2 regions of the Paraburkholderia sp. BL17N1 genome follow, and region 1 is predicted to be linked to the other one. Evidence: predicted binding sites of a transcription regulator. Region 1 holds the regulator's gene; the other holds the start of a gene.
What was found. Region 1 encodes LexA, which represses DNA repair genes until DNA is damaged. Its sites were predicted from a motif close to ACTGTATNNNNATACAGT; they were not measured.

Region 1 (6,953 bases):
GGCCTGGTCGATATGCGAGCGGCCCGTGAAGTCCTGATCGTAAGTGACGATCGGGAATTCGGCGATTTCGTCGAGCGTCAGATTCGGACGGCCCACCAGCGGATGATCCTTCGGCACGACCACGACGTGATGCCATGAATAGCACGGGAACGTGACGATATCCGGGAAACGGTCGAGCGCTTCGGTGGAGATGCCGATGTCCGCTTCGCCGTTGATGATCATCTGCGCGATCTGTTGCGGGCTGCCCTGACGCAGCGCCAGATGCACTTTCGGGAACACCTCGGTGAATTGACGGATCACCTTCGGCAACGCATAGCGCGCCTGCGTGTGGGTGGTCGCCACGACCAGGTGCCCGCTGTCCTGGTCAGCGTACTGGCGGGCGACGCGGCGCAGATTCTCGGCGTCGAGCAGCATCCGCTCGATCAGTTGATGTACGGCCCTGCCCGGCTCGGTGAGGCCCGTGAGGCGCTTGCCGCGTCGAATGAAAATGTCGACGCCGAGTTCGTCCTCCAGATCCTTGATCTGTTTCGATACGCCCGACTGCGACGTGTACAGCACGTTCGCCACCTCGGTCAGATTCATGTTCTGACGCACGGCTTCGCGCACAAAGCGCAATTGCTGGAAATTCATCTTGATGTCTCCGGTTCGGCCAGAGTTGAGTTATTTGAGTTCGTTTGAAACGCCGGGTCGTGTTGCTGTCGCTGCGCGCCTGACTGCGCCGCGCTCACTGCGCTGGAAACACACGCAACGCGCGCGGCACCGCGGTCACGCCGTCGCCGATCGAGAGCTGCAGATCGCGCCACGCTTCGCGATCGAGTTCGGCCTCGAGCAGGTTGCCCTCGCGGCCCGCGAGTTCGACCCGCACCGAGCCGCCGAGTGTCACCACGCGCCGCACGTCGACGACGATGCCTTCGCGATGCCCCGACGCCTGCGGATACAACTGCAGGTCATGCGGACGCACATAGGCGAACGCGGGGCCGCTGAAATCGGCCTTGATGGAAACCGGCAGCGCCGCGCCGTCCACCACGAAACCGCTTGCATCGACGTTGCCGTGCAGGCGGTTCGCCGCGCCGAGAAACTCGTAGACGAACGAGGTTTGCGGATGGTCATACACGTCCTGCGGACTGCCCACCTGCTCCACATGCCCGCGATTCAGCACGACGATACGGTCGGCGACTTCGAGCGCTTCTTCCTGATCGTGCGTGACGAAAATCGTCGAGATATGCAGATCGTCGTGCAGACGACGCAGCCAGCTGCGCAGTTCCTTGCGCACCTTCGCATCCAGCGCGCCGAACGGTTCGTCGAGCAGCAGCACTTTCGGTTCGACGGCCAACGCGCGCGCGAGCGCGATACGTTGCCGCTGGCCGCCCGACAGTTCCGACGGATAGCGTTGCGCGAGCCAGTCGAGCTGCACGAGCTTGAGCAGTTCATGCACCTTCTCGCGGATCACGGCTTCCGAGGGGCGCTCCTTGCGCGGCTTCACGCGCAAGCCGAAGGCCACGTTCTCGAACACCGTCATATGGCGGAACAGCGCGTAATGCTGGAACACGAAGCCCACTTCCCGCTCGCGCGCGCCGACCGTCGCCACGTCCTGGCCTTGCAGCACGACCTGGCCGCCGTCGGCGTATTCGAGTCCGGCGATCACGCGCAGCAAGGTCGTCTTGCCACAACCCGACGGCCCGAGCAGCGCAACCAGTTCGCCCGGCGGAAAGTCGAGCGAGACGTTATCGAGCGCGACGAAATCGCCGAAGCGCTTCTGCAGGTTACGAACGGTGATACCCATTACAGCTCTCCTTGCTTGAGCGGGTGTTGCTGCGGTGCATGCGTTGTTTGCGTTGTGTGTGATGCGCTTGTTGCGGGTGTTGCGGGTGTTGCGCTTGTTGCATTGGCCGCAGGCGTAACGGGACCCGCGTAAGCGGGCACGTCGCGCGCGGCCGACAGTTCCGCCGACATATGGCGCTCGGCGAGCAGCTTCAGGCCGAGCGTCACGAGTGCGAGCAGAGCCAGCACCGACGCCACGGCGAACGCCGCCGAGAAGTTGTATTCGTTGTAGAGAATTTCGACGTGCAGGGGCATCGTGTCGGTCTGGCCGCGAATATGGCCCGACACGACCGACACCGCGCCGAACTCGCCCATGGCCCGCGCGTTGCACAGAATCACGCCGTACAGCAGGCCCCATTTGACGTTGGGCAGCGTGACGCGGCGGAAGATCTGCCAGCCCGACGCGCCGAGCACGTGCGCGGCTTCTTCTTCGTCGTTCCCTTGCGCCTGCATCAACGGAATCAACTCACGCGCGACGAACGGGAACGTGACGAAGATCGTTGCCATCACGATGCCCGGCACCGCGAAAATGATCTGCACGTTGTGGTCCTGCAGCCACGGGCCGAACCAGCCCTGCGCGCCGAACATCAACACATAGATCAAGCCCGAGATCACCGGCGACACCGAGAACGGCAGATCGATCAGCGTGGTCAGCAGCGCCTTGCCGCGGAACTCGAACTTGGCGATACACCACGAAGCCACGAGGCCGAACACGAGGTTCAGCGGCACCGCGATCGCGGCGGTGATCACCGTGAGCTTGATCGCCGCGAGCGCGTCCGGATCGGCGAGCGATTCCAGATAGAAACCGAGCCCTTTGTTCAACGCCTGATAGAACACGGCGGCGAGCGGTACGACGAGAAACAGCGCAAGAAACAGCAGCGCGACGCCAGTCAGAATCCAGCGTACGACAGGCGGTTCGGTGACCGGATCGGGCCGGCGCGCGACGTTCAGCGGCGCACGCGGTGCCACGGCCACGGCCGCTGCCCCGCCTGCGTTCTTCACGGAATCGCGGCTCATTGCGCACCTCCGCCGACACCGATCGCCGCGACACTCGCGGCAGCAGGCGCCGGGCCCGCGCCCCCACGACTCGTGCGGCGCTGCAGATACCACTGCAAGGTATTGATAAAGAGCAGCATCAGGAACGACACGACCAGCATCACGACTGCGATCGCAGTCGCACCCGCATAATCGTATTGCTCGAGCTTGGTGATGATGAGCAGCGACGTGATCTCCGACTTCATCGGCACGTTGCCGGCAATGAAAATCACCGAGCCGTATTCGCCGAGCGCGCGCGCGAATGCAAGCGCGAAGCCTGTCAACAGCGCCGGAAACACCGCCGGCAACACAACGCGGCGAAACGTCAGCCAGCGCGATGCGCCCAGGCACGCCGCCGCTTCTTCCTGTTCGCGCTCGAACTCTTCGAGCACCGGCTGCACCGTGCGCACCACGAACGGCAAACCGATGAAGGTCAGCGCCACCAGCACGCCCGCCGGTGTAAACGCGATTTTCAGGCCGAGCGGTTCGAGGAACTGCCCGATCCAGCCGTTGCCCGCGTACACGGCCGCGAGCGAAATACCCGCGACCGACGTGGGCAGCGCGAACGGCAGATCGACCACGGCATCGACAATGCGCTTGAACGGAAACGTGTAGCGCACCAGCACCCACGCCACCAGAAAGCCGAACACCGCATTGATCAGCGCGCCGCCGAGCGCGGAAAAGAAGGTGAGCCGATACGACGCGAGCACGCGCGGCGAACTCACCGCACGCACGAACTGGCTCCAGTCGAGCGTGGCGGTCTTGAGAAAGGTCGCCGCAAGCGGAATCAGCACCACGAGGCTCAGATAAGCCACCGTGATGCCGAGTGTCAGGCCAAAACCGGGCAACGCGCTCGGTTTTCGGAAGGTCAACGTCGTCATGCTCGTTACTCGTTCAGGTTGATGCTCGTATTGCCGGCCGCCGGGCCCTGGCGGCCAAAAGCGCGCCCCATGGGGCGCGCTCGGGAGTGACGCGTCGCCGCGTCGTCCTGCCTATGTCTATGCCTTTGCCTATGCCTTTGCCGACTCCGGCAGCGGGCTTGTTACTGCGGCTGATAGATCGAATCGAACACGCCGCCATCGGCAAAGTGCGTCTTCTGCGCGTTGGTCCAGCCGCCGAACGAATCGTCCACCGTGTACAGCTTCAGCTTCGGAAACTTGGCGGTCAGCTCGGCCGGCACCTTGTTCGAACGCGGACGGTAGAAGTTCTTCGCCGCGATCTCCTGGCCTTGCTCGCTATACAGGAAGTTCAGGTAAGCTTCGGCGACCTTGCGCGTGCCGTGCTTGTCGACCACCTTGTCCACCACCGCGACCGGCGGCTCGGCCAGAATGCTCACCGACGGCACCACGATCTCGAACTTCTCCGGACCGAATTCCTTCAGCGACAGAAACGCTTCGTTTTCCCACGCGATCAGCACGTCGCCGATACCGCGTTGCACGAAGCTGGTGGTCGCGCCACGCGCGCCCGAATCCAGCACGCCGGCATTCTTGTACAGCTTGCCGACGAATTCCTTCGCCTTCTGATCATTGCCGCCCGGTTGATGCTCCGCATACGCCCACGCCGCGAGGTAGTTCCAACGCGCGCCGCCCGAGGTCTTCGGATTCGGCGTCACGATCGACACACCCGGCTTGATCAGATCGTCCCAGTCCTTGATGTGCTTCGGGTTGCCCTTGCGCACCAGAAACACGATCGTCGACGTGTACGGCGAGGCGTTATCGGGCAAGCGCTTCTGCCAGCCCTTGTCCAGCAAACCCTTGCTCGCCAGTGCGTCGATGTCGTAGGCGAGCGCCAGCGTCACCACGTCGGCCTGCAGACCGTCGAGCACCGAGCGCGCCTGGGCGCCCGAGCCGCCGTGCGACTGCTTGAAGGTGATCGTCTCGCCCGTCTTCGCTTTCCACTCCTTGCCGAACGCCTGGTTGACGTCCTGATACAGCTCGCGCGTCGGGTCGTAGGAGACGTTCAGCAGCGTCGTGTCGGCGGCGTGCGCCTGCGCCATCACGCCGAGCGCGCCCGCCGCGCCCAATGCTAGCGCCGCGATCAGTTTCTTCGTCCTGCCTGCCAGCCCCGTACCTTGGTATTTCATGTCAACTTTCTCCGCGTTGTCCGCTGAAACAGCGTGTGATGTCTTTTCTTGTGTCGCGGTCACGTGCACATGAACGTCAACTGGAGGCCCAGTCTATCGAAGGGCTTTCATCATTAAAAATAATGTTTCTTCATTTTTTAATACTCAAAAGTGGTAACGACAGCTGGATAAGGCGTTGCTGAACGAAAACGGCTGTTAAAGCATCGTTTGACGGCGCTGGAACGCCGCCCTTCGCCCCGAACTTAAAGTAAAGCTTGAATTGCGCCGAATACTGTATAAAAATACAGTCACCTGTTCATACATACAGTGGCGCCATGACCAAACTCACCGCACGACAGCAGCAGGTTTTCGATCTGATCCGCAGGGCTATCGAACGCACCGGCTTTCCGCCCACCCGCGCGGAGATCGCCGCCGAGTTGGGTTTCAGCTCGGCCAATTCGGCAGAAGAACATCTGCGCGCACTCGCCCGCAAGGGCGTGATCGAACTCGCGGCCGGCGCATCGCGCGGCATTCGCCTGCTGGCCGGTCCGGAAGACTCGCCGCACCAGTTCACGCTGCCGCACGCCAGCATCATGCAACTGTCGCTGCCGCTGATCGGGCGCGTTGCCGCCGGCAGCCCGATCCTCGCGCAGGAACATATCTCGCAGCACTACGCGTGCGACCCGGCGCTGTTCTCGAGCAAGCCCGATTACCTGCTGAAGGTGCGCGGGCTGTCCATGCGCGACGCGGGCATCTTCGACGGCGACCTGCTCGCGGTGCAAAAGCGCAGCGAAGCGAAAGACGGCCAGATCATCATTGCCCGGCTGGGCGACGACGTCACGGTCAAGCGCCTGAAGCGCCGGCCGAATGGGCTCGAACTGATCGCCGAGAACCCCGATTACGAAAACATCTTCGTTGAAACCGGCAGTGCGGAGTTCGCGCTGGAGGGTATCGCCGTGGGGCTGATTCGCCCCGGCGAGTTCTAACCCGGTTCTAACCCCGGTTCTAACCCTTTTGCGCGTTCAACAGAATAAAAAGCCGCGTCAATGTCGCATCGACACTGCATCAACGTTGCATCGTCTGGAGAGTCTCATGGAACGTCTTGCCCGCCTGCTGCCCTTTCGCCAGTTCGGTCGTCTGCGTCACCTTCGCAAGCTGGTGCCCTGCTCATTGATCGAGGCGGCCACGCGCAGCACTCCGTCGCTGTTCGACTCGCCCGAGGCTACGTCCAGCTTGCCGTCGTCGTTGCCGGCGTTTGCCCGCGTGTCGTTGAATTCCGGCCTGAATACGGCCGAGCCAGCGCGTCGCGCGCCGGTGCGGGTCTATCACGGGCCGTCGCGTCTCATCATGGTCGGCACGATGGACGCGGTATGCCGCATGATCGACCGCTGCATCGCCGACGAAGCCAACGTCCACGGCGCGGTGTTCGAGTCGTGATGACCCTGTCTTGAGCGGGCGGCGAGAGATTGCATTGCGTGGGATCGTTTTCGCGTGGCCGTGGTCCACGTTAGATCACACCTGATAGAGAGTCCCACTCGATGGCAGTTCCGAAACATACCCAACGCGGCAGCAGAGGCGGCGCCACAAAGCCGCTGATCGTCACGCTAATCGTGATCGTGGTGATCGCCGCACTGGGGTTTGCTTATGCGTCACCGTACATCGCGCTGAACAATCTCAAACGCGCGGCCGATGCGCGCGATGCGCAAACGGTCAATCAGTACGTCGACTTCCCCGCGTTGCGTGAGAGCCTGAAGGACCAGGTCGCCGGCCTGCTGACACGCCGGCTTGGCGCGCACAGCAACGGCAATCCGTTGGCCGCCATTGGCGCGATGATCGGCGTCGCATTGATTGGGCCGCTCGTGGATGCCTATGCCACACCGGACGGTGTCGCGGCCTTGCTGAACGGCATGCCGCCGCGCGGCGATCCGGGTGAGCGGCCGCCCGCGCCACCGGCCGCGAACAATCCGTCCGACGCCGCCGCGAGCGCACCGGCGCCGGCAGCGCCTCCTGCCGGCAACGCGGCGAATGGGAATGC
Region 2 (6,953 bases), 3.3 Mb from region 1:
AGTCGTCCTGCGCGGAAGATGTAACGGGGCTAAGCAATATACCGAAGCTGCGGATGCACATTTATGTGCATGGTAGGAGAGCGTTCCGTAAGCCTGCGAAGGTGCACTGGAAAGTGTGCTGGAGGTATCGGAAGTGCGAATGCTGACATGAGTAGCGATAAAGGGGGTGAAAAGCCCCCTCGCCGTAAGCCCAAGGTTTCCTACGCAACGTTCATCGGCGTAGGGTGAGTCGGCCCCTAAGGCGAGGCAGAAATGCGTAGCTGATGGGAAGCAGGTTAATATTCCTGCACCATTGTTAAATGCGATGGGGGGACGGATCGCGGAAGGTTGTCCGGGTGTTGGAAGTCCCGGTCCTTGCATTGGAGAAGGCGCTTAGGCAAATCCGGGCGCAGGATTCAAGGGTGCGAGGCCATTCACTTCGGTGAAGAAGCAATCGGAAGTGGTTCCAAGAAAAGCCTCTAAGCTTCAGTTTGACAGTGACCGTACCGCAAACCGACACAGGTGGGCGAGATGAGTATTCTAAGGCGCTTGAGAGAACTCGGGAGAAGGAACTCGGCAAATTGGTACCGTAACTTCGGGATAAGGTACGCCCCTGTAGCCTGATGCGCCTGCGCGCAGAGGGTGAAGGGGTTGCAATAAACTGGTGGCTGCGACTGTTTAATAAAAACACAGCACTCTGCAAACACGAAAGTGGACGTATAGGGTGTGACGCCTGCCCGGTGCCGGAAGATTAAATGATGGGGTGCAAGCTCTTGATTGAAGTCCCGGTAAACGGCGGCCGTAACTATAACGGTCCTAAGGTAGCGAAATTCCTTGTCGGGTAAGTTCCGACCTGCACGAATGGCGTAACGATGGCCACACTGTCTCCTCCCGAGACTCAGCGAAGTTGAAGTGTTTGTGATGATGCAATCTCCCCGCGGCTAGACGGAAAGACCCCATGAACCTTTACTGTAGCTTTGCATTGGACTTTGAACCGGTCTGTGTAGGATAGGTGGGAGGCTTTGAAGCGTGGACGCCAGTCTGCGTGGAGCCGCCCTTGAAATACCACCCTGGTTTGTTTGAGGTTCTAACCTTGGTCCGTAATCCGGATCGGGGACAGTGCATGGTAGGCAGTTTGACTGGGGCGGTCTCCTCCCAAAGTGTAACGGAGGAGTACGAAGGTACGCTAGGTACGGTCGGAAATCGTGCTGATAGTGCAATGGCATAAGCGTGCTTAACTGCGAGACCGACAAGTCGAGCAGGTGCGAAAGCAGGTCATAGTGATCCGGTGGTTCTGTATGGAAGGGCCATCGCTCAACGGATAAAAGGTACTCTGGGGATAACAGGCTGATACCGCCCAAGAGTTCATATCGACGGCGGTGTTTGGCACCTCGATGTCGGCTCATCTCATCCTGGGGCTGTAGCCGGTCCCAAGGGTATGGCTGTTCGCCATTTAAAGAGGTACGTGAGCTGGGTTTAAAACGTCGTGAGACAGTTTGGTCCCTATCTGCCGTGGGCGCTGGATATTTGAAGGGGGCTGCTCCTAGTACGAGAGGACCGGAGTGGACGAACCTCTGGTGTACCGGTTGTCACGCCAGTGGCATCGCCGGGTAGCTATGTTCGGAAGAGATAACCGCTGAAAGCATCTAAGCGGGAAACTCGCCTTAAGATGAGATATCCCCGGGGCTTCGAGCCCCTTGAAGGGTCGTTCAAGACCAGGACGTTGATAGGTCAGGTGTGGAAGCGCAGTAATGCGTTAAGCTAACTGATACTAATTGCCCGTAAGGCTTGATCCTATAACAGGTGTGTTTCGCGATGATCGTCAGTGCTTCAGCACTGACGGGCATCCCACCCCCGAAGGGGGCAAGGACACTCAGGTTAAGTGATCGTGTTGTGCCAGAAACAACACAACCCCAACAGCTTTACCCCTGGTGAGCATCACCAGAAACTACTTCTTCCAGATTGGCTGTATTGCTCCACGAGCAGTGCAGCAACAAGTCATGCCTGATGACCATAGCGAGTCGGTCCCACCCCTTCCCATCCCGAACAGGACCGTGAAACGACTCCACGCCGATGATAGTGCGGATTACCCGTGTGAAAGTAGGTAATCGTCAGGCTCCCCAGCAGCAAACAGAAACCCCACCCCGCAAAGGTGGGGTTTCTGCGTTTAGCCCGCCGCCATACGCGGAAAAACCCGCCGCATAACCCCACCGCAGAACCCGCCTTCACTCCCGCCCCATCCGCCGCGCATCCGCGTAACCCGTCAGTTCCAGATACGCCCGTCCGGCATCCACATCTTCACGCCGCAGGATTCGTCGATTGCGAGGTAAGGCGTCGGCAAACCCGTCTTGACGGATGGAGGCTAGCCGACGATCGCAGTCGGTTGCCAGCGCCTCTCCCCGCGCCAACTTGCCACCATCCCTCCGTCTTAACATTCATCCCAAAATACTGTATAAATATACAGTGAAAACTCGTCACCTCATGCTTGCTCGATGCCGGGCAGGGCGGAGCATTCCCTAATTCAAGAGCGTGTCTATGGCAGCAGCGATTCAGCTTGCGACGACCGCCCTGACGTCTCAATTACGGCGTCAGGTATGGCAGGGCAATGAACTTGCCGAGGCAGATTCGCGTGTGATTTCCAGCGGCTATGCCGCGCTGGATCGGGTGTTGCCGGGACAAGGCTGGTCAGCAGGCGGTCTGACGGAGTTGTTGATCGAGCATGGTGGAGTGGGTGAAGTACGTCTGCTAGCCCATGCACTGTGTCATCTGACGAAACACGCCAAGCGGCATGTCATGCTCGTAGCGCCTCCCTATCAGCCGTGCGCCGCCGCATTGAGAGCTTGGGGTGTCGATGTCGAGCGGGTCTTATGGGTCCGCTCGAGTGAAGACCAGGCCTTGTGGGCCGCCGCTCAGGCCTTGAAGCAGGACAGCATCAGCGCGGTCCTGGTTTGGCTGCCGAATGCTCGTGCCGACAAAGTCAGGCGTCTGCAAGTGGCGGCTCAAGAATCGGCATCGCTGGCATTTTTGATTCGGCCTGTCGAGGCCGCCACGCAATCTTCCCCGGCGCCATTGCGAATGATCTGCGAGCCGCTGCTGCCGGCCAATGCGCAGACGATCAACCGTCGTCAATGGCTGCAGGAGATTGGTTTGTCGATCGACATCTTCAAGCGTCGCGGGCCGCCGCTAGCCGAGCCTCTTCGTCTCGTTTTACCTTTACAAAGCGTCTTGTTGCCGGAAAACGGAGTCGGTGGCCATCAAGGGCCAGAGATCAAACATGCTGTGGATCGCAGTCACATTGCCACTCTTGTCGCTGGAAGCGGTGAAGTCTCTCGCGCCGCTCCCGGATGGTTCGCTCGCGAAGCCGAATCGGCGTGAATCGAGCGACGAGACAAGCCAACTTCACGATGCCGACAACATCGTCGAAGAGCGTTGTTACGCGCTAGCCGACCACGCGCACATCCTGATGCCGGATCTCGACGCACTGCGTGCCGGCGTGCACGCGGGGCATTCGCGTTCGTACGCCTTGGCGTTGGCGCCGGGGCTTGAACTGCTTGCTGCCGATCTCGCCCGCGAAACTCAGGCATTCGAAGCCATAGCGCTTGCTTTGCTGACGTACACACCCAAAGTGTCGCTTGCCGACGCGCACACCCTGTTGCTGGAAGTCGGCTCCGGTTTGAGGTTGTTTGGCGGCTTGCGCGCGTTGTTGTCGCGGGTGTCTGCCACGGTGGCGGAATTCGGCTATACGGCACGCATCGCCTGTGCGCCGACTGCCTGGGGCGCGTGGCTATTGGCGCAGGCCCGCGCCGCTCGGCAGAAGAATCGTTGGCACGTGGTCAAGGAGACCTCACTCGCGCGTGTCCTCGATGGCTTATCCGTATCGCTGCTGCCGGTCACGCAAACGCATCGCGAGGCGTTTGCGCATGTCGGCTGCGCGACGCTGGCCGATTTGCGTCAATTGCCACGCTCCGGTGTCGTGCGACGTTTCGGCGGCGGCATTCTTGATTTGCTGGCACAGGCGTACGGCACGCGCCCGGATCCACGCGAATCGTTTCGTGCGCCGGCGTCGTTTCATGCGCAACTGGAGTTGCCCTCCCGGGTCGATAACGCGGATGCGTTGCTGTTCGCCGCGCGTCGACTGATCGTGCAGTTGGCCGGCTGGCTGAGCGCGCATCATGCGGCGCTCAGTGGCTATACGTTGCTGCTCGAGCATGAATTGGCGTCGCGTCATGCACCGAAGACATCAAGCCTGAAGGTCGCGTGGGCCATACCGTCACGCGATGCCGAGCATCTGATCTGGTTGCTGCGGGAAAAATTGAATCAGACCGTGCTGGCGGCACCGGTTATCGAGTTGAAGCTGGTAGCGGATCAAATCGGCGAATATGCCGGCCAGTCGGATACTTTGTTTCCCATGCCCGAATCCGATGGTGATTCGATTGCGCGTCTGCTCGAACGCCTGAGCGCGCGATTGGGACCGGAGAATGTGCTGCAGATGTCGGTGCAGGACGATCATCGTCCCGAGCGGGCAATGCGCGTCGAAGCCTACCAGGCGCAAGCGTTTTCGCGCAAGAAGCGTTCGCCAGCGAAAGCCCGCACAAAAATTAAAGCAGATAACGCCTGGCTGACCGATGCATTGCAGCACGCCGCATCGGCGGAGGAAGGGGGCGCAGACGGAGATGCGCTTGCGCGAGTGGCACAAGCGACACAAGCGACACAAGCAGTCCAACAGCCCAACGAAACCGCCAACGCAAAAAAACATCACCAATCCGGCGCGCAACCGGCCAGTACCCAAACTTCGCTTGATCTACCCGACAGTGCGCTGCCGTCGCAGCCTCGACCGCTCTGGATGCTCGACAAACCGCTGCGCCTAATGATGCGCGACCAGCGGCCGATCTATCGTCGGCCATTGAAAATGCTCACGCGCACCGAGCGGATCGAAGCGGGGTGGTGGGACGGCAACCGGGTGGAGCGCGATTACTATGTCGCGGCCGACGACCGGGGCCACATGTTCTGGGTATACCGCGAACGCCTTAGCGGCGAGTGGTATCTGCAGGGTTTGTTCGGCTGATTATCATGTCACTAACCCAGCCGTCGTTCCTCGCGCAACAGCCACTCGCCACTCAGTTGCCGGCGTATGCGGAATTGCATTGTCTGACTAACTTCTCGTTTCTGCGGGGCGCATCGCATCCCCATGAACTCGTCGAACAGGCGATGTCGCGCGGCTACAGCGCGCTCGCCATTACCGACGAATGCTCGTTGGCCGGCGTCGTGCGCGCTCACACGGCGTTGAAGGAAATCAAAGAGGAGCGGGACCGTCAGCAGAAAGAGCGCGAGGACAGGGCCAAAGCTGCGCAATCGGAAGCGCCTTCGGAAGACGCGACAAAAATCGAAGCGTCGCAGCAGGAACCCACGGAAGCTGCGGAAACTGAGGTATTAAAACCCCTCCCTCACCTGATCATCGGCAGCGAACTCAATCTGACCGACGAAACCGGCGAACCCTTCTGCACCCTGGTTGCGCTTGCAACCAACCGAAACGGTTACGGCAATCTTTCCGAACTGATCACGCTGGCTCGATCACGAGCGGACAAGGGCAGCTATCGCCTTAGCCCATCCGACTTCACCGATTCACTCCCCCATCTTGAGCATCTAAAAACCTTACCCGATTGCGTGCTGATGCTCGTGCCGCAGCGCGCGGCGACGCTCTCGCATACGCTGCGTTGCGCGCATTGGCTCGCCTCGTTCGCTGCACAACGGGCGTGGATCGCGCTCGAACTCTGGCAAACGGGCAGCGACGATCTTCAGATCGACGCCTTGCGCATGATTTCAAAAGCGAGCGGTTTGCCGCTGGTCGCGGCAGGCGGCGTTCTCATGCATGCCCGATCGCGCAAGCCGTTGCAGGACACGATGACCGCCATCGGCCTCGTCACGCCGCTATCGCAATGCGGCCATGCGCTCGAGGCGAACGCGGAGCGGCACATGCGTACGCGTGTGCGGCTTGGCAAACTGTATCCGCGCGACACGCTGGAAGAAACGCTGCGTATCGCCGCGCTATGCCGTTTCTCGCTCGACGAACTCAAGTACGAGTATCCCGAGGAACTGGTGCCCGCCGGCGAGTCGCCAGCGAGTTATCTGCGCAAGCTGGTCATGACCGGCGCGATGGAGCGCTGGCCCAAGGGCATGGACCTGAAGCGAATCGGTCAGATCGAAAAAGAGTTGGGGCTGATCGCCGATCTGAAATACGAAAAGTATTTTCTGACGGTGCACGATATCGTGAGTTTCGCGCGCTCCAGAAACATTCTCTGCCAGGGGCGAGGTTCAGCGGCGAATTCGATCGTTTGTTATTGCCTGCACGTCACGGAAATCGATCCGGTGCACATGAACATGCTGATCGAGCGTTTCATCTCGCGCGCACGCAACGAGCCACCTGATATCGACGTCGATTTCGAGCATCAGCGGCGCGAAGAGGTGATTCAATATATTTATACGAAGTACGGCCGTCATCGGGCGGCGCTGACCGCATCGCTGATTACGTATCACGCACGCAGTGCGCTGAAAGACGTCGGCAAGGCGCTGGGTCTCGAGGTGTCCTTGATCGAGCGGATCAGCAAGTCGCAACAATGGTGGGACGGCACGGATGCGGTTGCCAAATATCTGGCCGAAGCGGGCTTCGACGCCAACTCGCACATCACGCAGAATCTGATTCGCCTCACGAAGGAGTTGCGCACTTTTCCGCGTCATCTGTCGCAACACGTTGGCGGGTTTGTGATTGCGAAAGACAAGCTGTCGCGACTCGTGCCGATCGAGAACGCGACGATGAAAGACCGCAGCGTGATCGAGTGGGACAAGGACGATATCGACGCGCTCAAACTGCTGAAAGTCGACGTGCTGGCGCTCGGCATGTTGTCGGCGATCCGGCGCGCGTTGGAATTCGTCGCGTTGAGGCGCGGCTTTCCGAAGTTCAGGGTGCAGGATATTCC

Region 2: the regulator LexA is predicted to act here: its motif matches at 2,427-2,444, upstream of imuA (translesion DNA synthesis-associated protein ImuA).

Annotation. Positions count from the first base shown of each region.
Region 1 is NZ_RBIW01000001.1:3,323,432-3,330,384, reverse strand. It holds gene B0G82_RS15050 (CysB family HTH-type transcriptional regulator) at 1-630, opposite strand, end outside; gene B0G82_RS15045 (sulfate ABC transporter ATP-binding protein) at 725-1,783, opposite strand; gene cysW (sulfate ABC transporter permease subunit CysW) at 1,783-2,838, opposite strand; gene cysT (sulfate ABC transporter permease subunit CysT) at 2,835-3,737, opposite strand; gene B0G82_RS15030 (sulfate ABC transporter substrate-binding protein) at 3,899-4,939, opposite strand; gene lexA (transcriptional repressor LexA) at 5,254-5,904, shown strand; gene B0G82_RS15020 (hypothetical protein) at 6,011-6,355, shown strand; gene B0G82_RS15015 (DUF2939 domain-containing protein) at 6,457-6,953, shown strand, end outside.
Region 2 is NZ_RBIW01000001.1:14,373-21,325, reverse strand. It holds rRNA gene B0G82_RS00085 (23S ribosomal RNA) at 1-1,775, shown strand, start outside; rRNA gene rrf (5S ribosomal RNA) at 1,983-2,096, shown strand; gene imuA (translesion DNA synthesis-associated protein ImuA) at 2,515-3,354, shown strand; gene B0G82_RS00070 (DNA polymerase Y family protein) at 3,254-5,044, shown strand; gene B0G82_RS00065 (error-prone DNA polymerase) at 5,050-6,953, shown strand, end outside.